DNA from 3 places in the Pseudoalteromonas sp. S3431 genome. Region 2 is predicted to be linked to each of the others. Evidence: predicted binding sites of a transcription regulator. Region 2 holds the regulator's gene; each other region holds the start of a gene.
What was found. Region 2 encodes sigma-54, which starts transcription at its own class of promoters, with help from an activator protein. Its sites were predicted from a motif close to GTTGGCACGNNNNTNGNNT; they were not measured.
Positions count from the first base shown of each region.

Region 1 (10,677 bases), on a different contig from region 2:
AAACTATGTATGATGAAAATGGTATAGGGCTTGCTGCTACACAAGTAGATATCCATCAACGAATTGTTGTTATTGACGTATCAGAAGAGCGTGATGAGCCACTGGTATTGATTAATCCACAAATCATCAAAAAAGATGGCTCAACTATTAGCGAAGAAGGCTGTTTATCAGTACCTAACTCGTATGCAAAAGTTGACCGCGCAGAAACAGTAACAGTCTCTGCACTTAACGAAAACGGTGAAGAGTTTGTACTAGATGCAGACGAACTGCTGGCCATTTGTATTCAACATGAACTAGATCACCTTCAAGGTAAGCTATTCATTGATTACTTATCTCCATTAAAGCGCCAACGTATTCGTAAAAAGCTTGAAAAAGAAGCCAAGTTTGCAGAACAGTAATAAGCACCTTAGGAAAACTCAGTGACTCAACCATTACGCATTATATTTGCCGGTACGCCGGACTTTGCCGCACGTCATTTACAAGCGCTGATACAAAGCGAACACCAAATAGTGGGTGTATATAGCCAACCAGATCGCCCTGCAGGTCGTGGTAAAAAATTAAAAGCCAGTGAAGTAAAAGCGCTAGCGCTTGAGCACGACTTACCGGTTTTTCAGCCACAGTCATTAAAAAGTGATGAAGCACTAGCAGAGCTAACAAGCTTAAATGCCGACATTATGATTGTTGTAGCGTATGGCTTAATTTTACCTAAAGCTATTTTAGAAGCTCCACGTTTAGGTTGTTTAAATGTGCATGGTTCTATATTACCGCGCTGGCGCGGTGCTGCACCTATTCAACGCGCAATTTGGGCAGGTGATGAACAAACCGGCGTAACAATAATGCAAATGGATGAAGGGCTAGATACCGGCGATATGCTACATATAAGCCGCTGCCCTATTAGCACGACAGAAACTAGCGCTAGTTTATATACCAAGCTTGCTGAACTAGGTCCAGATGCGTTAATTGAAACCATTAATAAATTAGCTAATGGTGAGCTCACGCCTGAACCTCAAAACGATGAACTTGCTAACTACGCTAAAAAGCTTTCTAAAGAGGAAGCTAATATAGACTGGTCCATGAGTGCGCTGCAAATTGAGCGAAACATTCGCTCTTTTAACCCATGGCCTGTGTGCTTTACTCAAATGAGTGGACAAACAGTAAAGATTTATCAAGCGCAGGTTACCTCGCAATCAGGTAATCCTGGGCAAATTTTATCAAGCGACAAAAATGGCGTAGTAGTGGCGTGTGGTGAACATGCTTTATGTATTACGCAATTACAACCGCAAGGTAAAAAACCAATGGCAATTAACGACTTTTTAAATGGTCGTAGTGACTGGGTTACCCCTGGCACAGTATTAGGCGAAAACAATGAGTAATGTTCAAAACGTACGAGCGCTTGCCGCTGAAACTTTATATAACGTAGTTGATAAAGGCGCTTCGCTTAATCAAGAACTGCCATTTGCTAGCCAAGGCTTACCACCAAAAGACAAAGCGCTACTACAACAAATTTGTTATGGCGTTTTACGCTACTTACCTAGCCTTGAAAACTACTGCCAACATTTAGTGGAAGATCCACTAAAAGGTAAACGCAGAATATTTCAATTTTTATTATATGTAGGTATTTATCAACTACAACACATGCGTGTACCGCCGCACGCAGCAATATCTGAAACTGTAAATGCACTTGCTCAATTACGTGCTTTAGGTTTAAAAGGGCTTATTAACGCTATATTACGTAGTTTTCAACGCCAGCAAATTGAGCTTGAAGAAAAAGCGAAGCTTATCCCTGTGTGTTTATACAACCACCCTAATTGGTTTATCAAACAAGTAAAAGAGGCCTACCCAGATAGTTGGGAAGACATACTTGCAGAAAACCAACAACAAGCACCTATGTGGTTACGTGTAAATCAAGCACAATATAGCACGCAAGAATACAGCGATATGCTAACGGCGAACGATATTGAACATACCTTAAATCCTGACTTTATAGACGGAATTAAGCTCGCTAAACCACGCGATGTATTTTCCTTACCAGAGTTTGATACAGGTGCATGTTCAGTACAAGATGCCGCAGCACAACTTGCAGCACGCTTTTTAGAGCCTAAAGCAGATGACACTATTTTAGATGCCTGTGCAGCACCTGGCGGAAAAACCTGTCACATATTAGAACTTGCTGACGCAGACGTACTTGCACTCGATAGCGACTCAACTCGACTTGAACGTGTTAAGCAAAACCTTACCCGTATTGGCTTAGGTGCAGACTTGCAATGTGGTGATGCCTCGCAACCACATACTTGGTGGGACGAAAAATTATTTGATCGTATTTTGCTTGATGTGCCTTGTTCGGCCACTGGTGTAATTCGCCGCCACCCTGACATAAAATGGTTACGTCGCGCATCAGACATCGAAGATTTAGCTAAGTTACAAGGTGATATACTCAATAGTATTTGGCCACTTTTAAAACCAGGTGGTACATTGGTATACGCTACATGTTCGGTTCTTCCACAAGAAAATCAGCAACAAGTAGCTAAGTTTTTAGCTAATAATGACGATGCAGAGCACATTCCTCTGCATGACAAAGACACCGTTACAATGCCAGGGTTACAGCTACTACCAGGCGAAAGCGATGGATTTTATTACGCTAAGCTAGTTAAAAAAATCTAAAATTAATGAACTGTAAATTAGCCATTTTTATAATTTAAAAATGGCTCTTAATTGCTACTTATAACACGGGTAAATAATGAAAATAATCATACTCGGTGCTGGCCAAGTAGGCGCAACACTCGCTGAGAATTTAGTAGGCGAACAGAATGAAATTACAGTCGTTGATATAGATGGTAACCGATTACGTGAACTTCAAGATAAGTACGACTTACAAGGTGTAGTAGGACACAGTGCGCATCCTGATGTATTACGTCAAGCTGGAGCTGAAGACGCCGATATGGTTATTGCAGTAACCAGTTCAGATGAAGTAAACATGGTTGCATGCCAAGTGGCGTACAGTATTTTTAAAACGCCCACTAAAATTGCCCGTATTCGCTCAGAGCAATATTTAAAATACCGCGAGAAACTTTTTCAGAACGACGACTTGCCAATCGATCATTACATTGCCCCAGAAGCACTCGTGACCAAGTACATTCGTCGCTTAATCGACTACCCTGGCGCATTACAGGTATTGCAGTTTGCCGATGGCATGCTCTCGTTAGTTGCAGTGAAAGCCTATTATGGCGGTTTACTCGTCGGTTATGCATTGTCTGCACTTAAAGAACACATCCCTAATGTAGAAACCCGTGTTGCCGCTATTTACCGCCAAGGTAAAGCAATCAAACCACTAGGTACAACGGTCATTGAAGCCGATGACGAAGTATTTTTTATTGCCGCTACAAAACATATACGCGCAGTAATGAACGAACTACAAAAACTTGAACGTTCTTACAAAAAAATTATGATTGCGGGTGGCGGTAATATTGGCGCGGGCCTTGCCCGCTCACTTGAAAAAAACCACACAGTTAAATTAATTGAGCGTAGCAAAGAGCGTGCTGAGCAACTCTCAGAAATGCTAGATAACACAGTTGTATTTTGTGGTGACGCATCAGATCAAGAATTACTCTCAGAAGAGCATATTGATCAAGTTGATGTATTTATTGCCGTAACCAATGACGATGAAGCAAATATTATGTCAGCCATGCTTGCAAAACGTATGGGCGCACAAAAAACAATGGTACTTATTCAGCGTGGTGCTTACGTTGATTTAGTACAAGGGGGAGAAATAGACATTGCCATATCTCCTCAACAAGCCACCATTTCGGCATTACTAACACATGTACGTCGTGGCGACATTGTTAACGTCTACTCATTACGCAAAGGTGCAGCAGAGGCGATTGAAGCGGTAGCCCATGGTGATGAGAATACATCAAAGGTGGTTGGCCGTGCTATTGCAGATATAAAACTTCCTGCAGGTACAACGATTGGGGCAATTGTACGAAATGACGACGTACTCATTGCTCATGACGACACCATTATTATGTCAGGCGATCACGTTATTATGTTTTTAATCGATAAAAAACACATTAATGTGGTAGAAAAACTATTTCAGGTAAGTGCTATATTTTTGTAGTCTTATGACGTAGAAAAAGCCGCTGGCGAAGGCGGCTTTAATCGCTGATAATCGCGTGTTAATTATCATTTTAGAGTTACTGTACTTTTGCAAACTCTTCTTTAGAAAGCTCACCATTCCCGTCAGTGTCTAAGTCATCAAATAATTTCACTAACTGCGCGTTAACTTGCGCTTCTTGCTTGGTGATAACCCCGTCACTATCGATATCAAAAGAGGCAAAATCAACGGCGGCATACGCAGCTGACGACGATGCTAAAATGATGACGGCCAGTGTTGTGTTTAATGTTTTCATAATAATTTCCTAAATAATAAAGAGGAAGTCCTTTTCAAAGATCCCTGACTGTGAAAAATGTTTAATCTGAAAAAAGATTAATTAACCTGAACTCTGGTTAACTAGTAATTAGCGAACTCTTCTTTAGAAAGCTCACCGCTACCGTCGGTATCTAGCTCGATAAATTCAGCCATTAAATCGGTGTCGACTGCCGCTTCACTTGGGCTAATTGTGCCGCTACCATCTATATCAAGGCTATTAAAGTCTGATGCTGCAAATACAACTGAAGAAGACGCTATAGCTATAAGTGCCAGTGCTTTATTTAAATGTTTCATAGTTTAATCCTTCAATGTTCTATCAAAAAAATTGCTTCGTTTAGCTTAAACGTAATTTTTCACTTCCTTGTTACCCTCTTTCGTAAGCTCCTTGCCTACTTAGGTTGTCTTTGGCAACTCAGGATAAATACTTGTTAATTAAGCTTCTGAAAATTCTTCTTTTGATAACTCACCATTTTGGTCAGTATCAAGTTCTGAGAACATGCTCATTAACTTTGCATCTACTGATGCTTCTGCTTGGCTAATTGTGCCACTGCCGTCTACATCAAGTGTATCAAAGTCTGTTGCAGCAAAAGCGGCTGAAGAAGATGCTAATGCAATAAGTGCTAGTGCTTTATTAATGCGTTTCATAATATGTATCCTTCAAATTTATGTGTGTGCGATTAAGGTGTCTTACTTTAAATCACGCTTAAGTTCAGTACACCATGACTATTACAACTTAGGTGCCAACTTTTAAAAACTGTTATTTTTCAAGTGGTTAATAGTATGAAATCGTGATGTGGATAAATTTCAAGTGCTTTCCTGTTGCTTTTTAGCAACACAGCGATATGAAAAAACAAAATAGACAATAAAAACAAGAGGTTAATTTAGATTAAAAAAACACAAATTATGAATTTAGATATTTTAAATGAGGTTTAAAGCAAAAATTTAGCTTTATTTTGGTTGGGTTTATTACATGAAATTAGATTATGGTAATCTTTTATTATTTTAAGCTACTGTTTTATATTATTTATTTAATTATTAAAAATAATAACCAAATAATTTTCATCTATAAAGCAGGCAATCGCTATTTTGTTGCAAAATAGCGAAATCTCTTTTAACCGACTTCGAATTCGAGCATGGAGGGATCAATAAAGTGCTCTTTCATAAAGGTATTCATTTCATCTTCACTGGCTATTAGTTTAATACCAAATCTGATCCCCGCATCATGCTCTTTAACGCTACACACTTCGCCTTCAAAATTTTGCGCACTGCTATCTAGCATAATAGTACATTGCATATCTTTTATACTTTCAAGCTCTTTATTACTTCTAACATCAAACATAACTCCCGTTAATGAGATATCTTTAATAACACCTTCGAGTACTCTGTCGTCACTTAGTTTTAGCTTTGCAGGTAATAAAGTAGGGATACGCGTTTGCGAACGCAAACTAAATAACTGAACCTGTTCAGGAAAGTTTATAAAAATAAGCCGAGCCGGATGAGAAGAAATAGACATAATTTTCTGACGAAACGCAATTACTTTCCCACCGCTGCCTTCTATTAAAGCCCTCACGACAACGGTTATACCGTCACGTAAATAATCACTTGCCGCAGGTAAGCGTTTTGAGCTTGGATAATTTAAAATGATAAATTTATCATCAAGTAATCCCACCATCTCAGTCTTAATGCGTTTACTACTGGTAGGCGTTAAAATTTCTAGGTCGACCAAGCTGCCAATAGTTATATTATTAAGATTACTTATTGGCATATTCTCTCCCTTGTAATGTATTTTTTAAATAAAACAGTTGGCTTTATCCACGCCAAAACGTTGGCGTAAATAACACAAGTAAAGTAAATATTTCTAACCGGCCAAACACCATCGCAATAGTAAGTAACCATTTAGCGCCATCAGTTATCGCGCCATAATGCGATGCTACATCACCCAAACCTGGACCTAAATTATTTAAACAAGCAGCAGTGGCAGAGAACGCCGTTATGTTATCCATACCCGTGCCCATAAGCGCTAGCATAATAATAATAAACACCAGCGCATAAGCAGAGAAAAAGCCCCACACAGCTTCTACCACTTTATCTGGCAACGCCTTTCGACCCAACTTAATTGAATATATAGCACGAGGATGCACCAAACGATTAAGCTCACGCACGCCCTGCAAATAAAGTAAAAATACGCGAACGACCTTCATACCACCACCGGTAGAGCCTGCACAGCCACCAATAAAGCTCGAAAATATAAGTAAAATAGGTAAAAACAAAGGCCATGTTGAAAAGTTATCAGTAGCAAAGCCTGCCGTTGTACTCATTGATACTGCTTGGAATAAAGCCTGATCGAGGGTTTCGTCGCCATTAGCATATATTTCATTTGACGAAAGCACCGTAAAACAAATAACTACAAGTGCAAGCTGAATGCATAGGAAAACTTTAAATTCAGGGTCACGTAAATAAACTCTTACGTTTCGGCTCGATACAGCGGCATAATGTAGCGAAAAATTAATTGCAGCAATAATTAAAAAGAATACACAAATAAAGTTAATGACAGGGCTATCAAAGTGACCTATCGATGCGTCATAAGTAGAAAAGCCGCCTATCGCCACTGTAGAAAATGCATGGCAGATAGCATCAAACCAGCTCATTCCTGCCGCCCAATAAGCGAGCATACATGTCAGCGTAAGCGACACATAAATGTACCAAAGATGCTTAGCTGTATCAGCAATCCGTGGAGTCATTTTTGAATCTTTTACCGGGCCTGGAATTTCAGCGCGGTACAACTGCATACCACCCACGCCTAACATAGGCAGTATAGCGACGGCGAGTACGATTATACCCATACCGCCAAACCACTGGAGTTGCTGGCGATAAAACAACACCGATTTGGGTAAATACTCAATACCGGTAAGCACTGTAGCGCCTGTGGTTGTTAAGCCAGAAAATGCTTCAAATACCGCATCAGCGAGCGATAAATTCGGTTCTTGTAAAAATATAAGCGGTAACGATGCAAATGCCCCAAGTACCAACCAAAACAAAACAACAATTAAAAAGCCTTCACGTGCTTTTAAGTCACCGTTTTCATGACGGTTTGGGTAATAAGCCATCATGCCAATAACAACACTAAAGATAAATGCTAAAACAAAAGGAACACCACCACCGTCTTTATATATTAAAGACACCAGTGCTGGGGGCACCATGGTAATACTAAACAGCGCAACGAGTTGGCCAAGAATTTTTATGATGGTACGAAATTGCATTTAGCTTATCGCTTTTATTATTAGTAAATTCAGGTTGAGTAGTATCAACCAAATTAAATAGAGTGAATATGCATTACATGCAATTTGTGTAGGTTATTACTCTTTAATCGTTAACTCAACTGCGCCGTGACTTAAATCAAAAATATCTTTGATTGCTTGCTGCGCTTCGCGGCTATCTATTGTAATCACCCATTCAATATTAGCAGTAAATTGCTTATCAATATTAAGCACTTGATACTTTGTTTTTAATAACTGCTCAATCGAGCCTTGCATGCTGTACTCGCTACTCCCTGTAATTTCAACACTGGGAACTTTAAGCACTGTTTGCAACTTCACTAACGCATTGTTTAGTGAGCCACCATAAGCACGTACTAGTCCGCCAGTGCCTAATTTTATGCCGCCAAAGTAACGTGTGACGACAGCTGTGATTTCGCCAAGGCCTGAACCCACCAGCACATTTAACATAGGCTTTCCTGCAGTGCCATTTGGTTCACCATCGTCCGAAAAACCATAAACATGGCTGCCACCGGGGTTGCCTGCCACATGTGCCCAACAGTTATGACGCGCATCGCTATACTTTTCTTCAATGCTTTTAATAAATGCTTTAGCTGAATTTAAATCGGGGGTGTGTGCAATGTGGACTATAAACGTACTTTTTTTAATTTCTTCTTGATGAAAAACGTCAGCAGCGGGGTATTTATATTCAGACATATTTTAAACTTGTAAAAAGGGGGCCAAAAGGCCCCTTTAAATAATGTACGTATTTTAACGTGTATAAACTAATTGGTGTTAACTAGAATTAATCGAGCGCTAAATCTCGTGTCATATTTTCTAAGCTATCTTCGTGAACAATAATGTTATCTTCAATACGAATGCCGCCAAATGGTTTAAATGACTCTACCTTTTCCCAGTTAATAAACTGCTTATTATCGGTTTGCGCTAAATCACCAAGCAGTGAATCAATAAAGTATAAACCAGGCTCAATAGTAAACACTTGGTTTTTTTCGATCAGGCGAGTACAACGCAAGAACGGATGCCCTTCAGGCGATGGCTGATGTGTGCCCTTTTCGTCACTCATAAAACCGCCCATATCATGCACTTGTAAACCTAGGTGATGTCCTAGTCCATGCGGGAAGAAAGTAGAGGTAATTTTACGCTCAACAATTTCTGTCGCGGGTAGGTTAACAATTTTAAAGTCACTGAGTATTTGTGCGATACGGTTATGGCATTCAACGTGTAAATCACCATAAAGCATACCCGGCTTTAAACCTTTACCTAACTCGATTTGTTGAACTGTCATCGCTTGTACAAGCTCAGCAAACTCACCTTGCTTTTTGAAATCATACGTACGAGTAATATCAGCGGCATAACCATTAAAGTTTGCACCGGCATCAATTAAAAATGAGTTATGAGTGTGTGGCGCTTTTGGATCAAAGTGCGTGTAATGCAAAATAGCGCAGTTTTCGTTAAGCGCAACAATGTTGCCGTACGGCATTTCATTTTCGCTTTGACGTGTCGCCATTAAATACGCTTGCTGAATATCGAACTCGCTACCACCATTAAAAAATGTATCGCGTGCAGCTTTATGCCCATCTACTGCAATGCGGTTAGCGTTGCGTAAACATTCAAGTTCGTACTGCGTTTTATAAGCGCGGTGGTAATGAAAATAGTTAAGTACAGGCTCAGGGTTCATAATACTAAAACCAAGGGCTTGCGCTACTTCAATGTATTCACCCATGTAAGCATATTTAGCTTTATCGTATGGTAATAACTTTTCTACTTGATCAGGTTGTAGCAATAGCTCTATATCAAAGTATTCAGCCCAAAAGTCGCGTGGCTCATCAGGCACTTTATGCCAAAAATCTACTGGACGATAAAATATGAGTTTTGGCTTGTCGCAGCCATTTACCACAATCCAGCAATGAGGATTATCAATAACCGGTAACCATGCTTTAAACTGTGGATTAACTTTAAATGGATAATACATATCATCTAAAAACTGGCGCTTAGCTTGGCCTGAATGAATTACTAATCCTTCTAACCCTTCGCTATTACAAATTGTACGAGTACGCTGTTGCAGTGTTGCAATATGTTCGGCGTATAAAACGGCTAATTTATCCATTGTTAATCCATCTGTTAAATTTAACTTGCTCTGAGTCTACCACTTATACCAATTGCATTAAATTAATGATCTATTATAGCGATAAGAAAATAGCTTAATAACAAGGCTAAAATTATGATACATAGTTGTTCTATATAAATAATTTTTAACGTAGTTATTGAGTTATTTAATACGCTAGAATGATCATGTTTTAATAAAATTGGTATTATCCGCAAAGCGCTCAAAAAAGGGGGTATCTAGCATGTAAATACCCCCCACTTTAAACTTATATTTACTAACCGCCCATTTTCATTTGAAGCAATGGCGCGAGAACATTTCCTTCTCGGCCCATTCTAGTATGGTAAACCTGACGATACGCAAACACATTTTTTACATAATCACGGGTTTCACGATACGGAATAAGCTCCACCCATAATTCAGCCGGAATAGCTTCATCAGGTAGCCAGCGTTTAACACGGTGATACCCTGCATTATATGAAGCCGTTGCTAGTATTTCGTTGCCATGGTTCTTCTTTTTTAAATACTGTAGATAACTGGTACCTAACCTAATATTTGTTTTAGGCTGATATAATCGATTACTCGACACACTGCCTTTATTTACATATTTGGCCGTACTTGGCAATAATTGCATTAAACCACGTGCATTAGCGTGAGAGCGTGCATCAGGGGCAAAAGAACTTTCACGCCTTGCAATAGCAATACTCCAGGCCACATCTATTTTGCTGCGTTTACTGTAGCGTTCAAATACATCTTGAAACGCAAACGGAAAACGTTGCTCTACGTTATCCCACGCTTTAATTTTTGCTAAAGTAAAAATAGTACTGTCGTGCCAGCCCAAATCTGTAGATAGTTGTGATGCAGCTAGCTTT
Region 1 covers NZ_JJNY01000062.1:7,796-18,472, forward strand. Annotated here, with positions in the region: gene def (peptide deformylase) at 1-398, shown strand, start outside; gene fmt (methionyl-tRNA formyltransferase) at 420-1,373, shown strand; gene rsmB (16S rRNA (cytosine(967)-C(5))-methyltransferase RsmB) at 1,366-2,661, shown strand; gene trkA (Trk system potassium transporter TrkA) at 2,738-4,114, shown strand; gene DO88_RS04635 (calmodulin) at 4,191-4,406, opposite strand; gene DO88_RS04630 (calmodulin) at 4,508-4,720, opposite strand; gene DO88_RS04625 (EF-hand domain-containing protein) at 4,859-5,071, opposite strand; gene DO88_RS04620 (flagellar brake domain-containing protein) at 5,538-6,191, opposite strand; gene DO88_RS04615 (TrkH family potassium uptake protein) at 6,235-7,686, opposite strand; gene DO88_RS04610 (YigZ family protein) at 7,783-8,397, opposite strand; gene pepQ (Xaa-Pro dipeptidase) at 8,486-9,808, opposite strand; gene DO88_RS04600 (transglycosylase SLT domain-containing protein) at 10,083-10,677, opposite strand, start outside.
Region 1: DO88_RS04625 (EF-hand domain-containing protein) is a predicted target of sigma-54. The motif match lies at 5,153-5,171, and genes of this name have one in related genera.

Region 2 (10,677 bases):
ACTTAGTATCAGTAATTGAATCACCGTCACCTAACGCTTTACTGTCTACACCAAATAAATCATCAATTGCTTCGTCTTGCTTATTTTCGGTTACGACTTGACCTAAACAGCGTTGCTCTGCTGAATTAGGAGAAATAACAGGGTGGATACCTAGATACTGCTCACCTAAAATACCCGATGTTAAAATTGAAATTGAGCTCGTGTCTGAAAAACGACATAAATACTGTGCATCAATGGTCATATTAACCACTGGCAAGAACTCCTGTGGATGAACATAAATTGACTCTACTCGACCAATAACGACTCCGCCCACTTTTACTGGTGCACGTGCCTTTAATGACCCTATGTTTTCAAATTTAGCATTAAGTGTGTACGTCTCGCCTGAGCCGCTAATACCTGAATTGGCGACTTTAAGCGCAAGCATAGCAAACGCTAAAATTCCTAACGCCACAAAAAAACCAACTAAAATTTCTAATTTCCGTGAATTCATTATCTATACCCTATTAGCTGGTAAACATTACCGCTGTCAAAATAAAGTCAAACCCTAAAACCGCCAATGACGAATGAACAACCGTTTCGGTGGTTGCTTTACTGATCCCTTCAGAGGTCGGCACACAGTCATACCCTTTATAAAGTGCTATCCAAGTCACCACAATGGCGAATACAAAGCTCTTAATAATACCGTTTAGTATGTCTTGCTGAAACGATACTTGTGATTGCATAATTGACCAAAAACTACCCGTATCAACACCAAGCCAATCAACTCCAACTAAATGAGCACCAATAATTGCCACTGCTGAAAATATCACCGCTAGTAACGGCATACTTATAAAGCCTGCCCAAAAGCGCGGTGCAATAATTCGTTTTAGTGGATCAATTGCCATCATTTCTAATGATGATAACTGTTCTGTTGCTTTCATTAAGCCTATTTCTGCAGTAAGCGCACTGCCCGCTCGCCCTGCAAATAATAACGCTGTAACAACAGGCCCGAGTTCTCGTAATAAACTTAATGCCACTAATGGCCCTAAACTATCCTCTGCACCATATCCAACTAATACCGTATAACCTTGTAATGCCAAGACCATACCGATAAATAAACCTGACACCATAATAATGAGCAAAGATTGCGAACCCACCATGTAGAGCTGACGAATAAGTAGAGGTGTACCCTTTTTAAAGTTAGGTACATTTACAAGTGCGCCAAAAAGCATATAAGTTGAGCGACCCAGAGCCGCAAAACGACCTAGCGTCTTATGCCCTAATTTTTGAAATAAATCCAACATTATGCTTTTTCTCCAAGCAACTCATCTGCATATGTTTGAGCTGGAAAATGAAAAGGCACGGGACCATCAGACAAACCTTTTAAAAACTGTTGCACTAAAGGAGACTCATGATTGCGCATTTCGTCAGGTGTTCCACAACCAATTACACCCTGATCAGCGATAATAATAACGTGGTCAGCAATACTCATTACCTCGTTAACATCATGGGTTACAATTAAAGAAGATAAACCAAGCACTTCGTTGAGTGACTTAATTAATTTAACCAACACCCCCATAGAAATAGGATCTTGGCCTGCAAATGGTTCATCGTACATTATAAGTTCAGGGTCGAGCGCAATAGCACGTGCCAGAGCTGCGCGCCTAGCCATACCTCCCGATAATTCAGAAGGCATTAAATCTTTCGCTCCGCGTAGCCCAACAGCTTGCAATTTCATTAGCACAACCAACCGAATTAGGTCTTCACTCAACTCAGTGTGCTCCCTAATTGGGAACGCTATATTATCGAATACCGACATATCAGTAAACAACGCACCACTTTGAAAAAGCATACTCATTTTAGTTCGCGCTTCGTAGAGTTCTTTGCGCGACATATTTGGGATACTACCACCTTCAAATAAAATATCACCGGAGTCAGGCTTAAGTTGACCGCCAATTAAACGCAACATGGTCGTTTTACCAATTCCGCTTGGCCCCATAATCGCAGTGATTTTACCTTTAGGAACGCTAAAGCTCATATTTTTATATATGCTTCTATCGCCTCTCGAAAAGCTAACATCCTTGACTTCTACTATTGATTGCGACAAGTCGCTCTCCATAACAATATTCACTAGTGCACCTATTTTAAAGCTTTTTTAACCAAGATGGAAAAAACAATTCGTAAGATTTTGTAATACACTTGCAAAAAGGAGTATAAGACTCGTTTATAACGGCTTAACTGCAGCTTAAGGTGCTGATATAAGCGCCTTAAAATATTATTCAACAAGTTATTGTAATTAGAGTTGACCTGACTCTTTTATTTATACTTTCACCTTTGCTTTTGTTACTATTCGCGCCATCTGTATTTTGAATAACTGGCTTAATATAATGGTTACCTCGTTTGTTATTTTAATTCTTGGTTTTGCGGCTCTTGTTTGGAGTGCAGACAGGTTTGTTTATGGCGCAGCGGCACTTGCAAAAAACTTTGGCGTACCAACCCTAATTGTAGGCTTAACTGTTGTGGCAATGGGTTCGTCAGCCCCAGAGATGATGGTTTCCGCTTCTGCAGCGCTCGCAAATAAAACAGATACTGCAGTTGGTAACGCTGTCGGTTCAAACATAACAAACATTCTACTTGTGTTAGGTATTACAGCGTTATTTAGACCTCTGTCTGTATCTTCAAGTACATTAAAACGCGAAATGCCACTGGTCTTGCTGATATCATTCGCTACCTGGTATATTTTTTCAGACAATTATTTTTCATTAGCCGAAGGTATCGCCTTACTTATTGGCTTTATCGTGTTTATAGGCGGTTTGATTATTATTTCACTGCGCGCAAAAAACCAAGATGACCCATTTATAACCGAAGCCTGTGACGACGTACCTAACGATGTACCAACTAAAAAAGCGGTATTTTGGTTAGTTATTGGCATGGTTCTACTCCCTGTTAGCTCACATTTTTTAATTGGTTCCGCAGTCGACATAGCTAAATACTTTGGCCTAAGCGATCTAGTCATTGGCTTAACTATTATTGCCATTGGCACGAGCTTACCGGAGCTTGCAGCTTCAATTGCCGGTGTATTAAAAAATGAAGATGATTTAGCTCTAGGCAATATTGTTGGTTCAAACATTTTTAATATATTGGCTGTGTTACCGCTCGCAGGTATTATTAATCCATCCATTATCGATCCGTCAGTAGCGAGTCGAGATATACTCATTATGATTGGTGCAACATTTGCTCTTATCATCATGTCATTGAACTTTAGAGGCACCCAACGCATCAATAGAGTGGAAGGTGGCTTATTGCTTATCGCATTTTTGGGCTACCAAGGGTATATTTTTAGTCAAGTAGGGTAAATAATGACGACGCTGAACTTTATCGAACAGGGTCTTCGTGTTCTCAATATTGAACGCCAAGCACTTAATGACATAGCGCAATATGTAGATGAAAACTTTCATCAAGCATGCCAATTAATGTTTGACTGCGAAGGTCGAATTATTGTTATTGGCATGGGTAAATCAGGCCATATAGGTAATAAAATTGCAGCAACACTTGCAAGTACAGGAAGCCCTGCCTTTTTTGTACACCCAGGCGAAGCTAGCCATGGCGATTTAGGAATGATCACCAAAAACGATGTTGTCATGCTTATTTCAAACTCAGGTGAGACGAGTGAAGTTTTAAATATTATCCCTGTTTTAAAACGCCTTGGCGCAAAAATAATCGCCATGACAGGCAATACTAAATCGACCATGGCAACACATGCAAATGTACATGTATGCATTAAAGTAGAAAAAGAAGCATGCTCTTTAGGGTTAGCACCAACGGCGAGCACTACAGCGACTCTTGCTATGGGCGATGCGATGGCAGTGGCTCTGTTAGAAGCTCGTGGTTTTACCGCCGATGATTTTGCGCTTTCTCACCCTGGGGGCAGTTTAGGCAAACGATTATTACTAACCTTAAAAGATGTTATGCACAGCGGCGCAAATACACCTATTATTAGCGTTTCACAAACCGTAAAAGATGCACTTATTGAAATGTCAGCCAAAGGCCTTGGTATGACAGCCATTGTTGATAAAAGTAATCAGCTAGTGGGATTATTTACCGACGGTGATTTACGCCGTATTTTAGAGCAAAGACTAGATATTCATACAACACAAATAGACCTTGTTATGACTAGGTCATGCACAACAGCTACACAAGATATTTTAGCTGCTGAAGCGCTTAATATAATGGAACACAAACGTATAAATGGCTTGATTGTTGTTAATGAGCAAAACCAGCCTATTGGCGCACTAAATATGCAAGACTTATTAAAAGCAGGAGTATTATAAATGCAATTTGAAGAACTCTATCAACCGCTGAGTGCTGATGCAAAAGCACGTGCTAAAAAAGTAAAACTACTTATATGCGATATTGATGGTGTATTTTCTGATGGCCGAATTTATCTTGGCAATCAAGGTGAAGAGCTCAAAGCATTTAATACAAAAGATGGTTTTGGCATTAAAGCGCTTATAAACAGTGGCTTTGAAGTGGCTGTTATTACTGGTCGCCATTCGCAGATAGTGCAACAACGTATGACCAGTTTAACAGTACAACATATTTATCAAGGTCAAGAAAACAAGCTTATTGCTTACGAAGAGCTAAAAAACAAGCTTCACCTAAGTGATGATCAAATTGCCTATATTGGTGATGATGGCCCCGATATGCCAGTAATGGAATTAGTCGGGTTTGCCGTTGCAGTTAACGATGCTCACCCACTAATCAAGCGTTTATCACATTACACGACACAGATGCTGGGTGGTTTTGGCGCAGTGAGAGAACTAACCGACTTACTTATGCTAGAGAACGACAAACCACTTACTAGCAAAGGTACTAGTTCATGAATACAGCGCGCATAATTTTAAGCGTTTTATTCATCAGCTGTATGGTTTGGCTTTGGTACCCTTATTTTGCACAAACAAATATGACAGCTCAGGTTGAAGCTGAAGTTATCGCTAAGCCTGATTATATTGCTATTGAGCTAAAACAAACGGCCTATGATGAAAATGGTAAAATTAATCATAAAGTTACAGCTGCTAAAATGGAATTATATCAACAGCTAGGCTTTACCTTTTTTGAAAAGCCCATTTTCACCTTATATAACGAAAAACAAACATGGCGAATAAATGCAGACGAAGCAACGTTATATGAAGGAAAACAATTAATTTTAGAAGGTAACGTGGTTGCCAAGAATCTTACTGATAATGCAATGATAGACAAGATTAATGCGGATAATATTCAAGTAGATATAAAACTACTCACGATGCGTTCAGAGCAACCCGTTATTGTTACGGGACCCAATTTAAAGATCACCGGTAAAGGCCTTGAAGCCGATTTAAAAACTGAAGTGATAAAACTTATTAACCATACGCGAACTATATATTATGACCAATAAAATTTCAAAAATACTTATTATTCCGACACTTATACTAGCTTTCAACCTTAGCGCTGCTGAACAAGCGATTCAACCTGCAGCGAATCAAATATCAATAAGTGCCGACAAACAAGAAGGCCAATTAAAAGAAAACGTCGGAATTTTTGAAAAAAATGTTGAGATTATTCACGGCAACCGCCGTATTACAGCCGACCGTTTAGAAGTACATAAACGTGATGAATTAGGCGATAATAAACAGCTACTAATTGCAACTGGTAGCCCTGCATATTTCGAAGAAAAACAAACTGATGGCACTATAATGAGCGCCAGCGCAAACGAAGTTCGTTATGATGTAGCTAAACGATTTTTAACCCTTATTGGCGATGCACAAGTATCGCAAGCGGGTCAAAAAATAAATGCCAAGAGTATTACTTACGATATGCAACAGCAATTAATTAGCGCTGAAAAAGACGAAAACTCAACCGATCGTGTGCATACTATTTTAGTACCTATTGAGACTAAAAAAGAAAAAAACGATAAAGGTCAGCCATGAGTACATTAAAAGCAGAACTATTAGCTAAAAGTTATAAAGGCCGTGAAGTTGTAAAAAATGTAGGTCTGGAAGTAAAGGCTGGCAGCATAGTCGGGTTACTTGGCCCTAATGGTGCAGGTAAAACCACAACGTTTTATATGATTGTAGGCCTTGTACCTAGTGATAAAGGCAAGATTTCTATCGACGATAACGATATTACTCTTTTACCTATGCATAGTCGTGCTAGATTAGGCATTGGTTACTTACCCCAAGAATCATCAATTTTTAGAAAGCTTACTGTTTATCAAAATTTAATGGCTATTTTAGAAACACGTAAAGAGCTAAATAAGCAAGCAAGAGAAGACACACTTAACAATTTATTAGATGAATTTAGTATTCAGCACATTCGTGATAGCCAAGGTATGGCATTATCAGGAGGCGAGCGTCGCCGAGTTGAAATAGCGCGAGCACTAGCCGCTGATCCTAAATTTATATTGCTTGATGAGCCTTTTGCTGGTGTTGACCCTATTTCAGTGTTAGATATAAAGAAAATAATAGAACATCTTAAAAATCGTGGTATTGGTGTGTTAATTACCGACCATAATGTAAGAGAAACTCTTGATGTTTGCGAAAAAGCCTACATAGTTTCTCATGGTGAGTTAATTGCATCAGGCACTCCAGAACACGTATTAAACGATAAAACAGTACGTGATGTTTATTTAGGCGAGCAATTTAGGCTGTAACATTTACGCCATGTCTTTAAGCATCTGCTAGTATTAATTATAACAACATAAAAGGATTGTTAGAGATACATGAGGCAATCATTACAGCTGCGCATGGGCCAGCAACTTACAATGACTCCACAGCTGCAACAAGCAATTCGCCTGTTGCAACTCAGTACATTGGATCTCCAGCAAGAAATACAAGAAGCACTCGACAGCAACCCCCTATTAGAGGTTGAAGAGCAAGATTACGCCGAAGATTCTACTGGTAAAAACGAGCAAAAAGCAGATAACGACGATGTCACTGTTAGCGCAAATGCTGATGATGTTCCGAGCGAATATGAGCAAGACAGTGGTGAAGCACTTGCTAAAGATACGCTAAGTGATGAAATGGCTATGGATGTTAGTTGGGATGAATATATGAGCGCAGCCCCAGCGTCATCATCAGGACCAATGCCTGAAGATGAATCTATATACCAAGGCTCCTCAACTGAAACGCTCCATGAATACCTAATGTGGCAACTACAACTGACTCCCTTTAGTCCTACCGATGAAGCGATTGCGATTGCGATTGTTGAAGCCGTCGATGATTCGGGTATTTTAACGCTGAGCTGCGAAGAAATTTTAGAAAGTTTTAATCAAGAGAACGAAGAAGACAACGAAGTTGAACTTGACGAAATAGAAGCTGTTTTAAAACGAATTCAATTGTTTGACCCTGTTGGTATTGCAGCACGTAGTTTACAAGAATGCTTATGTATTCAGCTGAACCAATACGATAAAGAAACACCCTATATTAATGAAACAAAAATGATTTTAACCGAGCACATTGATCTATTAGCTGCTCGCGACTATCGTACATTAATGAAAAAAACAAAGCTCAAAGAAGAAGAGCTTAAAGAAATAATGACTTTAATACATACTCTTAGCCCAAAACCGGCGGATACTATAGTTAGAGAAGAATCTGAGTATGTAATTCCTGATGTATCGGTGAAAAAAATAAAAGGTCGCTGGGTTGTTGAACTAAACCCAGATAGCATGCCTAAAATCAGAGTCAACAGCCAATATGCAGCAATGTCACGCACCGTTAAATCAAGTGGTGATAGCCAGTTTATTCGCTCGCATCTACAAGAAGCTAAATGGTTTATTAAAAGTTTAGAAAGTAGAAACGATACACTATTAAAAGTAACTAATTGTATTGTTAAGCAACAACAAGGTTTTTTTGAGCATGGCCCCGAAGCCATGAAACCAATGGTTTTAAATGATGTAGCAGAAATGGTCGAAATGCACGAATCAACTATTTCACGCGTAACAACTCAAAAATATATGCATACACCTCGCGGTATTTTTGAGCTTAAATATTTTTTCTCAAGCCATGTAAGTACTGAAAATGGAGGCGAATGCTCATCAACAGCAATACGCGCTCTCATTAAAAAATTAATCGCAGCAGAAAACTCAGCAAAACCATTGAGTGATAGTAAAATTGCAGATATATTAGCTGAGCAAGGAATAAAAGTAGCGAGACGTACAATCGCAAAGTATCGCGAATCTCTAGCTATTCCACCGTCAAATCAGCGAAAAAGTTTGATTTAAGACGCTAAACAAAGAGGGTAATGCTTATGCAACTAAACTTAACTGGTCGTCACGTAGAAGTAACTGATTCATTAAGAGATTATGTAAATACCAAATTTGCGAAGCTAGAAAGACACTCAGATCATATTAATAATGTTCATGTCATTCTTGATATAGAAAAATTAAACCAAAAAGCTGAGGCAACGATTCATGTAAGTGGAGCTGAGTTATTTGCCTCTACTGAACATCAAGATATGTACGCCGCCATTGACTCGCTGATTGACAAGCTCGATCGCCAAGTTATTAAACACAAAGAGAAGCTTGCTCGACACTAATATTATGAAATTAAGTTCACTTATATGCCAGGACTGCAGCAGAGCTGCGGTCCTTTTTAATAGTAAAAAAAGAATTTTAGAGTTCATCAGTCAACTTGCTCATGACAAGCTCCCATATCTTTCTCAACAAGATATTCTCAGCGCCTTAATGAATAGAGAAAAACTGGGAAGCACTGGTATAGGAAGAGGCATTGCAATCCCTCATGGGCGAATGAGCGGCGCAGAAGAGCCTTTAGCACTCGTATTAGTAAGCGAAACACCTATTAATTTTGATGCAATAGATAATCGCCCTGTTGATATATTTGTTGCTCTCATCGTACCTGATGGCGATAACCAGCAGCACTTAAAGACGCTCGCAACGATAGCTGATAAACTAAATAATAAAGATTTTTGTAAACAGTTACGCAGCGCAAAATCAGATACTGAACTGTATCAAGTTATTGTAGAACAATCGTAATTAACATAATGGGTGATAAATGGAATTAATTATCATAAGTGGCCGTTCCGGTTCTGGAAAATCGGTTGCTTTACGCGTAGTTGAAGATTTAGGTTATTATTGCGTAGATAATATTCCAATTAATCTGCTACCTTCTTTAGTGAGAAGTGTATCTGATAACTACGACAAAATTGCAGTTAGTATTGATGTCCGGAATTTACCAAAAGAGCAAGACGAATTTAACGATATCCTTGAATACTTACCTGGCTTTGCTAAACCGACTCTGTTTTATCTAGACAGTGAGGATCAAACATTAATTAAACGTTTTTCTGAGACTCGCCGTCTACACCCGTTATCAGTTGACTCATTACCTCTTGATTTAGCAATAAAAAAAGAAAAAGAACTACTCGATGTTCTCACTACTCGCGCTGACTATATGATCGACACGAGTGATTTAAGTGTTCATCAACTTGCTGAATCAATTCGTGAAAAAATTCTGGGTAAAAAAGATAAACAACTCATTGTTACTTTTGAGTCGTTTGGCTTTAAACACGGCATTCCTAAGGAAGCTGATTATGTCTTTGATGCACGCTTTTTACCGAACCCACATTGGGAGCCAGAATTAAAACCTTTAAATGGCTTAGACCAACCCGTAAAGGATTACTTAGCCAGCCACAGCATTGTCCAAAAGTTCACTTGGCAAATTCAAACTTTTGTACAAACATGGTTGCCACATTTAGAGCGAAATAACCGTAGCTACTTAACTATTGCTATAGGTTGTACTGGTGGGCAACATCGCTCAGTATATTTAGCACAAACGATTGGTGAAAGTTTTTCGATGACACATCCAAATGTAAAAATCCGCCATAGAGAACAAGAAAAATAACTCATTCAAAATAATCATCTGTTCAGCTTAGGTAGAGTAACTTATGCGTTTAGAAGACACTTTTTTAATAAAAAATAAATTAGGACTTCATGCAAGAGCCGCTACAGTATTAGCGCAACTTGCTATTAAATTTGATGCCTCAATCATGATATATCAAGATGATAAAGAAGCGCCTGGGGACAGTGTATTGGCTTTAATGCTACTGGAAAGCAGTCAAGGAAAAGAGGTAAAAGTAGTGTGTGAGGGCCCTGATGCCGAACAAGCTTTACATGCCGTTGGTCAATTGATAGCACAACGCTTTAATGAAGAAGAATAGCACTTAGCTAAAAACCGAAACTAAGATAAACTAAATGTGGTTAATTACCCCATTAATAAACCTCCCTATCCATAGTTATATAAAAATCAATAAGGACGCCAATGCCTGAAGCTTTTGAACAAGACTATCCACTACAACAATTAAAACAAGTGACAAAGTCGCTTAACAGTGGTCAATTTGTTCAAGTTAGGCGGATGTTAGCAAAAACAGCTCCTTGTGATACCGCATTATTATTAGAGTCATCGCCGCATAAAATTCGCCGACTACTTTGGCAATTGGTTGACCCTGATGTACAAGGTGATGTTCTTGAAGAGCTTTCCGAAGATGTTCGTTTAGGCATTATTGCCCAAATGGAACCTGAGCACATTGCAGCCGCAACTGAAGACATGGGCCACGATGACTTAGGTGAAGTACTCCGTAGTTTACCAGACACCGTTTATAAAGACGTTGTCAGCGCGATGGATATTCAAGACCGTGAGCGTGCAACGC
Region 2 covers NZ_JJNY01000044.1:45,572-56,248, forward strand. Annotated here, with positions in the region: gene mlaD (outer membrane lipid asymmetry maintenance protein MlaD) at 1-490, opposite strand, end outside; gene mlaE (lipid asymmetry maintenance ABC transporter permease subunit MlaE) at 504-1,283, opposite strand; gene DO88_RS08125 (ATP-binding cassette domain-containing protein) at 1,283-2,098, opposite strand; gene DO88_RS08120 (calcium/sodium antiporter) at 2,367-3,335, shown strand; gene DO88_RS08115 (KpsF/GutQ family sugar-phosphate isomerase) at 3,339-4,310, shown strand; gene kdsC (3-deoxy-manno-octulosonate-8-phosphatase KdsC) at 4,311-4,862, shown strand; gene lptC (LPS export ABC transporter periplasmic protein LptC) at 4,859-5,413, shown strand; gene lptA (lipopolysaccharide transport periplasmic protein LptA) at 5,403-5,945, shown strand; gene lptB (LPS export ABC transporter ATP-binding protein) at 5,942-6,667, shown strand; gene DO88_RS08090 (RNA polymerase factor sigma-54) at 6,737-8,236, shown strand; gene hpf (ribosome hibernation promoting factor) at 8,263-8,550, shown strand; gene ptsN (PTS IIA-like nitrogen regulatory protein PtsN) at 8,555-9,007, shown strand; gene rapZ (RNase adapter RapZ) at 9,027-9,872, shown strand; gene DO88_RS08070 (HPr family phosphocarrier protein) at 9,916-10,188, shown strand; gene mgtE (magnesium transporter) at 10,290-10,677, shown strand, end outside.

Region 3 (10,677 bases), on a different contig from region 2:
GCTTTGCTAAAAAAGCATCTTTATTATCACCAAATGCTTGTTTCCAAAATAACTCATCCATTACTTTTGAAGCGTCAATAAGCTTTGCAACCATCGCTCGTTGGTTGTCGCTCAGGTGTGATAAATCACTTTGCAGACTAAAGTCGGTGTAAATATCTAAACGTTGTTTATCTGCATTAATAAGCTTAGGGCCTGATTGTGCACTGCTTTTTTGAGCAAGCTCTACGGCTGTGTTGTCGGTAGAAGACGGCGCTTGTTCAGAACATGCACTAAGAAAAACGACACCAGAGAGCATAATTGCTTGGCTAATTTTATTTAAGATCATTATGTTGCCTGTTTGAAAAGTAAGTTTAATAATTTTTATGCACCAGCTAAGTAGCTAAATACATATAAACGTTTGCTTATAGTGACTGCATTAAAGCAAAACTAAATGGTAAATAGCAAGTGTTAGGCGTTGTAAGACAAGCCCTTGCGATAAAAGACATAGAATAAGGAATAAACTTCTATAATTTTCTTAACTTTAACGGTAAGTTAGACAATACTAATTGTACTATGAAAATTACAAAAATTAATTGTCGAAGTTTGCAGTTGCATTGCAATCGAAGAACAAAAGGATGACAGATCTATGTCTACAGAAAATGCATTATTAACAATTTTAGTCGATAGAATAAATAACGATACACTCGTTTTACCTACATTACCTGAAGTTGCTGTAAAGGTTCGCCAAGCTGCTGATAACTCTGATGTCAATTTGATGCAAATGGCAGATGTGATATCACAAGATCCCGCGCTTTCCGCTCGTATGATAAAAGTAGCTAATAGTGCGATTATGGGGCGCTCTGTAAAAGTATCCAATTTACAACAAGCAGTGACACGTATTGGACTTCGTCAAATTAAAAATATTGCAACAGCAATGGCTATGGAGCAATTATTTGTATCTAATAACGAGATAATTAAAGGCTACATGGGCAAAGCTTGGCAAAAAACATTAACGGTTGCGAGTCATTCAATAACACTTATGGAGTTTTACTTAAAAAATAATAAACATACTTCATTAAATCGCGATTCAATCACTCTAGCTGCATTGGTTTATAACATTGGCGTGTTACCTATTTTAACTGAAGCTGAGCGTCATCCTGAAGTATTTGCTAACCCGAGCTTTTTAGCTCATGCAATTCAAAAGCTTAGTGGGAAAATTGGTTCTTCTATCATGCGTGCTTGGGAGTTTCCTGAAGAATTTTCTAATGTCGCTTTAAGTTGGGCTGATCCGAGTTATAAGTTAGAACAAATAAGTTATGTCGATTTCATTCGTATTGGCGCTATTTTAGAGGGAACACTCCAGGTTTCTGATAAGTCAGCTGCTTTACAAGTGTATATAGAAAAAGGGGTTATCCCTTCCATGGATCTGTTCTCGAGTGATGAATACAACGATATGCTTGACGATGTGAAAGACATGTTTAGCTAAAGTAAGTAATACCAGTCCGTTTAGATTATTTAAAGGTTTATACGGATTGGTATTAATGTTGACTATTAAAACACGATTTAATTGCAATGCTGTTTAAGGTATACATTGGAGCAATTTTTTGAAATATTTAAATAACCTGAACTCTGGATAATAAATCCATCCCGAGCAGCAATTTTTAGCGCTAACTGCGTTGAATTTACTTGCAATAGGCCAGTTATCGACAGTATTTTCTTATCTCAAAATAGGTCTCTTAATTAAGCGAATTGGGGATTATTTGCTGTACAAGCACGCACATTCTAACATTGTCATATTAAAAATCTGATAATCGCAACTCATATCAAATTTTTAACTGAATGTTGTAAGGCCTTAAATAACCTTTTTATGGATAACGTTTTACTAATTATTTAACTAGCCAAGCCAATTAATCAAAAACCTTAAAGCTGAGCAAAGCTGTCTACGTATTCACTTAGTTTGGGTATATCAACCGCTTGCAAACCATCGTTACTTCTAAGCACTAAGCCTTTTTCTACAAGTTCTGTAACAACCCGCCTGTAAGCTCTCTCAGTTGTTGCAAAACGTTCGGCTTCTGCATTTACCGTAGGGTAAGCTCTAAGCAGTGTAGGGTTGTTGTTTTCGGCTCTTAGTAAACAATCTTTAGCTATGTTGTAGCTTAGCGGTAGTAATAGCTTATCTAGATTGATTTTTTGATTTTCTTGAAATTTAGCCGCTATAGTCTGCGCTGTGTATAAACTCAGTTCTGGTTTTTCAAGCAGCAGCGCGCGCCAATGCCTTAATTCAATAAGGTTATAGGTTACATCACTAAAACACGTGACCGTATAAATACACGGATTATTATTTAGCGCTTCTATTTCACCAATAAGGGTGTTGTTACAATCCAATTGTCCTAACAGCAGGCGTCGTCCATTTCCTACATCGTAACTAAACGACACAGTGCCACTGCGTACAAGCACAAGCTTGCTTAAAGGCTGATCTTGATGGATCAGAACTTCTTTTTTTGATTGTTGATAGCTACTACCGGCAAAGGTTAAAAGCTGATCAACAAGGTAACTAGAAAAATGGTATTGAAACATCAATGTGCTCTTCGGACATTTGTCCTATTTATTACATCTTAATGACGATAGCATTAAGACACTAAGAATTTACGCTAACTTGCTACTAATACTATTAGCTTTGCTAAGAGTATTATTTTACCTTCATTTCCCGTGTAATGATTTAAGAAGTTGCTGGTATTTTCCGGCAAACTTTTTCAGGTTTTTTAAGCAAGTTAGCTTTTTTATTTTGTTGTTACTTTGCAATACTTATAAATGTCATAAGCTAGCAGTAGTGTAATGCTAACCTAAAGGCTGGGAGAGAACAATTGAGTTGGGAATATTTAGGTTATATTGCGTCAGCTTTATTGGTTGCATCGTTAACAATGACTGATGTAGTAAAACTACGCTGGTACAACATGTTTGGTTGTATTGTATTTACTGCATATGGTGTTGCCATTGGTGCAGTACCTGTGATTTTTACCAACGGCTTATTGTCGCTCGTAAATTTATATCACATTATAAAAATATATCGTCAGCCAAAAGTTGAAGCGCCTAAAAGCTAAAATACTACGCTGTAACTATAAAGGGTTAACTTGCGTTAACCCTTTATAGGTTTTATTTATCGATAATATTTTTTTCTTTTTCGTACCGTTTTATTCCTGCTATCCATGTTTGCAACACATTCGTTTCATAAATCTCATCAACAGGTATTTTAAAGTAATCTTTGTCTATTAAAATAAAGTCAGCCCATTTACCTTGTTCTAAGCTACCAATTTTAAACTCTTGATGTGCGGCATACGCACCGCCTAAAGTAAATGCACGTAATGCATCTTCTCTACTTAATACTTCACTTGCACGCCAACCATTTTTAGGTAATTGATTGTGGTCCATGCGTGTAATGGCTGAATATAACCCATAGAATGGATTAGCGAGTTCTACAGGGTAGTCTGACCCAGCCGCAATAATAGAGCCTTGCTGTAAAAAAGATTGCCAAGCGTAGGCACCGCTTAGTTGTTTTTCAGTTAAGCGTTGCTCTGCCATATGCATATCTGATGTAGCATGCACTGGTTGCATTGATGGGATTATCTTTAACTTTTTAAAGCGAGGAATGTCTTCAAGCGTTACAATTTGCGCATGTTCTATACGGTTACGAAGTAATATCCCTCCCGTTTTTTTAAACACCTTCTCATAAGCATCAAGTACCACTTTATTTGCTTTATCGCCAATAGCATGGGTGTGAGCGCTAAAACCGCGCTTAAAGCTTTGCGTAAAGAGTGCTTCGAGTTTTTCTTGTGTCTCTAGCATTAATCCATGATGGCCTGTACGGTCTGCATAATCTTCAATAAGAGCTGCGCCACGAGATCCAAGTGCACCATCGGCGTATACTTTAACACTGCGGATTGACATGAAACTGTTTGCGTCTTGGTATCGCCCTGCTTTAAGCATTGTGTTTAAGTCGGGGCTAGCGCCACTTAACATGGCCACAATACGCACAGGTAAATTTCCTAGTTCACTGCGTTCTTTGTAAACTTCCCACGTTGCTTTATCAATGCCAGCATCATGGGTAGAGGTAATACCTAAACTTAATAAATGCTTTCCTGCTGCATCAAGCGAATCGCTTATATCTTGCTTGGAAGCTTCTGGCATATGCTGGGTAATTAGCGATTCTGCTTTATCTACAAATATGCCGGTAGGGTTGCCAAATTCGTCTTTAATTATTTCACCGCCTTCAGGTGCTTTTGTTTGGGCGGTAATACCTGCAAGTTCGAGCGCTTTTGAATTTGCCCAAATAGCGTGGCTATCTACACGTGAAAGCACAACTGGACGATCATTAACTACTTTGTCTAAATCTTTAGCTGTTGGGAAGCGGGTATCAGCCCAAAGCTCTTGGTTCCAACCTCGCCCTATAATCCAACCTTGTTTGTTATTGGCAAATATTTTTAGTTTATTTGTGACTTCATCAACTGATTTTGCACCACGTACATCAAGCTGCGATAAGTTATCTCCCAGGCCAATAACATGGCCATGAGCATCAATTAAGCCTGGTAATAAGGTGCTACCTTTTACATCAATGAGCTTGGCGTCTGGGTAGCTATTTTTTAGTGTATCGCCACCTACTTTTACTACTTTTCCATCTTTAATGACAAGGGTAGAAAACTGCTGTACTTCGCCTTTGTATAAAGGGGTGTAACCATTGGCGTTATAAATTACTTTTGTTTGTGCAAAAGTGTAGCTAGAACTTGCGCAAAGGCTGGCTAGTATGAGTGGTTTGATTAGTTTTTTGAGTAGCATAAGGCATTATTTTTTATTGTTAGTGAATCAACACTAACAAAATCATTTTTATAATACCAATATGATGAGATGGTTGGGGGACGAAGTAAACTAAAGCTAGTTAGTGATACCTACCTAGCTTAAGAGTTAACAATTATTTACTCGCGTATAAACCGTATTCATTTAATGTTAGCTTACCATCTTTATCTTGATCATAGCTTGAAAATCGAGACCAAAGAGCAGGGTCTATTGATGCTTCGCCACGTGTTAAAAAGCCATCTTGGTTTCTATCAAATTTATTAAATTGTTCAACAATATTATTGCTTGCGGCAAAACTTAGAGTGCAAAAAGTGCTGAATGCAAAAAGTGCCATATAGCGTATTTTTTTCATAGGAAATACTCAGTAGAGGTTATTGGTTAGATAATTTTTAAATTCGATTAATGAAATTTGGTTATCTTGATCTTTATCCCATATCAAAAATGTGCTCAATAATTGTGGTTGAGGTTCAAGTTCATCATGGGTTAAATAACCATTTTTGTTAGTATCGAGATGGGAAAAGCGTTGCTTAACATCAAGTGCTAGGGCGTCAAAACTTGATAGTATTAAGATGCTTGTAACAAAGGAAAGTATCCTCATGGTATTTCTTCCAAGAGATTATTTAACCTGTAATCTGGTTGAGAGGTTAATTAACACATCAGGCCTATTACAAGTAAATTCAACGCAGTCAGCGCTGGGAATAGCTGCTTGAGATAGATTTATTAACCAGAGTTCAGGTTATTTAGGTTATAAACAATTTAGTAGAAGCGGGGAAAGCACTTGCCATAATTTAAATCCCAACATTAAATCCTTTTACACACTCCCTCAGGGATTATGGCAAATGCTTTAGTTCACTCTACTAGATAAAAGCTTAAGCAAAACTTAACTTGTTAAGGCTTAAAGCTTTTAAACTCTGTCTTAGAAATTACTTCATCATCGTTTTCGTCTAAATCGGTAAATTGCTTCATTACTTCTTTGTCTTGCTTGGCTTCGATAATTGATATTTGTCCATCCATATCTTTATCTAAGTGGGCAAAACGCACATTTGTTGGCGATGCAATTACGGTGGCACTAATTGCTAAAAACATTAATGAAAAAGCGGCTATAAGTTGTTTCATAATCACGTTCCTTATTAAATGAGTTTATTGAATAAATTTTTTGAATTCATCTGGCGACAATTGCCCATCTTGATTAGTATCAATTTGAGAAAAATTCTCGTGTAACACAGCATCTTCACCTGCTTCGGCTTCACTTAATGTGCCGTTACTGTCTTTATCAAGTTCGTTAAAAGTCGCGTGAACGTCCATTGCGTGTGCATTAGCGCCTAAAAAGCCTAAAGCCAGTAATGATGAAATTACTAAAGTGCGTTTGTTCATAATTATTTCCTTATTGATTAAAGTTATTCCTCCTATTACAAAAATGGTGCCAATAATAATTATTGTTATTTTTCAATTGGTTATTATTTTTGCTTTAAGCCAGTGAGAAGTTTTTACTGGGTTTATTGTAATTTTTGTGCGCCTTTTGCAACATTATTTGGTGGGGGTGAAAGGGAGTTTATTAAAATCAACGAGTTACGTTGTCTCTATTTGGCGACACATTGTTTTTGTAGCGCTGGCTGTTAATCGTATTAAATATAATTGCTGGTTCAGCTAGTGTATAAGGTAAGCACCTAATAATAGAGCGCTTAACTTAAAAGGACTAAACGAAATGCCAGCAACCATAGCTAAAAAATACCAAGCAATGCTTAACTGGCGGCCTAATTTAATTGGGCAATTTGCAATGAGTATGCTGCTTTCGTTACTCCCGCTTTCTATAGTGGTGATTGTATTTTTAAATGCGCTTAACAAGCAATTAGCAGTTACTCAAAGTATCGTGAGTAACAACTATCAAGTTACCAAATCGTTTAATACTCTAAAACAAGAGCTCAACAGCCTTGAGCGCGCCACTAGGCAAAACTGGGTATTAAAAAGTGAATCGCTTGATAAGCTCATTGTCGATAAATGGCAATCATCCCTACAAAGCATTGATGAACTCAAATTTGTAAACACGAATAAAGAGTATATTCACCAATGGCAACGCTTATATACCACCTTACAAACCGCGCATGTAAAACTCGTTGAGCAAAAACAACAACAAGCTGAGCTATTTGTGCCAGTGAGCGATTTAGTTGCTGAGCTTACTGTATGGTTACGTGATAAAAACGAAGCACAAATTACCAATAACCAAAATGAGCTTACAAGCTTACAAACTTCATTTATAAACTGGCTGGTGGCACTTATTCCGCTTACTTTAATTGTTGGTGGTGGTTTTTTATGGCGTATAAGTGGGCGACTAAAAGGGTTAACTACGGTTATTGATAAGCTAGGGCAGGGGCATTGGCAGCAAAAAATATCTGTGAAAGGTTCAGCTGAGCTTGTTGAGCTAGGAGAAAAGCTCCAATGGGTGCAAGAGCAACTTCATATGCTTGAGCAGCAAAAAGATACTTTTTTACGCCATGTTACCCATGAGCTAAAAACACCGCTTGCTTCAATGGTTGAAGGCACTGACTTATTAACTGATGAAATAGTAGGCCCAATTACCGCTGAGCAAAAAGCAGTGCTTGAGCTTATTAGCCAATCTATGGTGCGCCTTCGCACAATGATTGACAGCCTGCTGAGTTATAATGCGATTCGCACCAGTAAAGACAGCTTAAGCGAAGTTGAATTTAGTCTTCTTATTAATAAAATTAATAGCCATTTTGAGCATCGCTTAAGTGCGCGTGAGCAAGCTCTGCAGTGGCAAAACACTTTACCTAACAAACCGCTTGCTTTACCTAGTGAGCTTATTGAGATGATTTTAATTCAGCTTATTTCAAATGGCTTAAAATTTTCAGATAATAAGCAAAGCGTTACTATTAATTTAGCGCTTGAGCAAAACCAGCTTTGTATCGTTGTACTTGATAAAGGGTGCGGTATTAAAGAGCAAGAAAAAACTCAAATTTTCAGCGCATTTTATCAAGGTAAACACAGTAAAAATGTTACGCTGCAAGGCAGTGGGCTGGGCTTAACTATTGTAAAAGAGTCTGTTGAACAGCTAAGAGGTACACTTACTGTTGAGCATAACGAGCCACATGGTTGCCGGTTTTCAATTAAAATTCCCATAACAAAAAGTCTAGGAGTTAATTAACATGCGCTTGCGTTTAATCGCTATTTTATGTGTGCTTAGTAGCATGGTTATATCAGGTTGTGAAATTAATAATGGGCAAAAAGAGCGTGTGTCAATTACACCTGCACCTGTGGTCGATACAAAAAAAACGAACGACAAAAACAGTAACCCTAGTCCAAAACCTAGACCAAAAATTGAACCAAGCTATCCTCCTGCAGAGCAAGTTATTGCATGGCACGCTAATCAGTGTGGCGGATTTAAATTGGTACCTAACAAAGATGTTTTTACAGGTGAAAACGAGCTTAAACGCTTTTTTAAATTTATGTGCTTAAACATAAATGATGATCCAAATACGGTAATGACTAAGTTGCTAAAACTCGATCTTGCTTACTTTTGGCCTGATGACATAAAGCAATATTTATGGCTTCAAAAGCAGCAAGTAACTATGCAAATAAATGCTAAAAAAGAGCAGCAAGCACTTAATAATAAAATGCAAGAAACCCTCTCATCGTTAGCTACGATTGAGCAGCAACTTTTACTACGAGAAGAAACGAAGGAGCAGTAACGATGGCAGCAACTAAAGTGCAAAGTGCAAAAGTATTACTCGTTGACGACGACGCTAGCTTATTAAAACTGCTCTCTATTCGTATTGAATCAAAAGGATACGAAGTGACAACCTGTGAAAGCGGCTTAACCGCACTACAAATACTTAAAAGCCAAGTGTTTGATGCCGTAATAACCGACTTACGCATGGATGAAATGGATGGTATGGCACTGCATCGTCAGCTGCAAAGCCGCTACCCAGCATTACCTGTCATTATGATGACAGCGCACGGCTCAATTCCTGATGCAGTAGAGGCAACTAAGCAGGGCATTTTTGCATTCATAACTAAACCCGTGGATAAAGACGAGCTATTTGACAGCCTTGCTAAAGCGATAGAAATTCATGGTGTTAACGCCGATGAAGCTGCACCTAAAAGTAATATAGTTACGCGCAGTGGTGCAATGCTGCACTTGTTAGAGCAAGTAAAACTACTTGGGCCAACGCAAGTTAATGTACTTATTTCGGGGGCTAGTGGTACTGGTAAAGAATTACTCGCACAGGCGATTCACCAGCATAGTCATGTAAGCGGTGGCCCTTTTGTTGCAATTAACTGCGGCGCTGTACCAGGGGAGCTTTTAGAGTCTGAATTATTTGGTCATAAAAAAGGCTCGTTTACGGGTGCAATTAAAGATCACCAAGGTTTGTTTCAACAAGCACAGGGTGGCACGTTATTTTTAGACGAAATTGGCGATATGCCGCTTAACTTACAGGTTAAGTTACTGCGCGTATTACAAGAAAAAACAATTCGCCCAGTAGGTTTTCAAGAAGAGATAGCAATTGATGTACGCATAGTGTCGGCAACACATAAAAATCTTCCTGAAGCTATTTTAAACCAGCAATTTAGAGAAGATTTATACTATCGCTTAAACGTAGTTAATTTAAAATTACCGCCGCTGTGTGAGCGCCGCGAAGATATAAGCTTATTAGCACAGCACTTTAGTGCAAGCATTGCTAAGCGCATGAACCAAACTGAAAAACACTTTGCAAGCGATGCTATGCATGCGCTTGTACGTTACGACTGGCCAGGTAATATCCGCCAATTACAAAACGTAGTAGAGCAGGTTGTAGCATTAACGCCAAGCGATGTTATTTCAGAGCACTTAGTGTTAGCTGCGCTAAATAGTAATGAAAAAAACGTAGAACCATTATCACTAAACGACGCTAAAAAAGAGTTTGAGCGCGACTATGTAATTAACACTTTAAAAATGGCTGGTGGTAACGTAGCTGAAGGCGCTAAGCTTGCCAAACGTAACCGTTCAGACTTTTATAAGTTGATTAAAAAACATAATATTGATGTAGATAATTTATAAAGAGAAGCAAATGCAGTTATTTATGGTGTATTTAGGTGGTCGAATTCAGGGTTGCCATATTGAAATGCACGATATTCGCTTTGTAGTAGGGGAGAATATAGAGCAAACCTACTCAAAGTTAAAAAGCCAGTGGGTAGGCGACAGAAGTAGTGTACACATGGATAGCTACATGGCAATTAATCATATTGATGGCTTTAAAGTAGAAGTTGTTGATAGCTATGTGGAGCAAAATAAACAACTTTATTTTGTAAATTTAGGCGCTTACAGAAGTGATTCTATGGCTGAGCAACACGACTTTGCACTGTATGTTGCAAGCAGTAGCCATGAAGCTAAAGAGCGTGCTAAAAACGATTTACTTGCAGGGCTTAGCCATATTCATAAAGATGATTTACATGATGTAGACGATTGCTTTGCCATTGATTTACTCGACAGCCAATTGAATATAAAGTTAACCCCCAGCGGTGAAGCACAAACCATAAAGCCAGATTGGTTTGGCTACCATATATTGTAATGACTTATGAGTATCGGAGCAGCTTGTTATTAACGCTGCTTTTTTTGTGAGATTAAAGCGACATAAAGACATGTTTTGCTAAAAGCAAAGCAATGAAACTAACTTTAATGACACCTATATTGCAACATTTCTCCTTCCGCACGATATTTATATCTTTCAAAAGCTAATAATTAATTGTATCTGCCTGATGTGGGTACTCTTTTATCTTTGCATGATCCAAGTTGTAAAAATACATAGAAAAAGTGCAATCACTCTTAAAGTTCATCATCAACCTCACCTAATT
Region 3 covers NZ_JJNY01000007.1:22,593-33,269, reverse strand. Annotated here, with positions in the region: gene DO88_RS16220 (dipeptidyl-peptidase 3 family protein) at 1-325, opposite strand, end outside; gene DO88_RS16225 (HDOD domain-containing protein) at 626-1,465, shown strand; gene DO88_RS16230 (Crp/Fnr family transcriptional regulator) at 1,900-2,556, opposite strand; gene DO88_RS16235 (YgjV family protein) at 2,844-3,080, shown strand; gene DO88_RS16240 (amidohydrolase) at 3,133-4,809, opposite strand; gene DO88_RS16245 (calcium-binding protein) at 4,943-5,179, opposite strand; gene DO88_RS16250 (calcium dependent protein) at 5,189-5,425, opposite strand; gene DO88_RS16255 (hypothetical protein) at 5,716-5,943, opposite strand; gene DO88_RS16260 (EF-hand domain-containing protein) at 5,968-6,201, opposite strand; gene DO88_RS16265 (sensor histidine kinase) at 6,533-7,990, shown strand; gene DO88_RS16270 (hypothetical protein) at 7,992-8,534, shown strand; gene DO88_RS16275 (sigma 54-interacting transcriptional regulator) at 8,537-9,883, shown strand; gene DO88_RS16280 (DUF1543 domain-containing protein) at 9,894-10,394, shown strand.
Region 3: DO88_RS16260 (EF-hand domain-containing protein) is a predicted target of sigma-54. The motif match lies at 6,237-6,255, and genes of this name have one in related genera.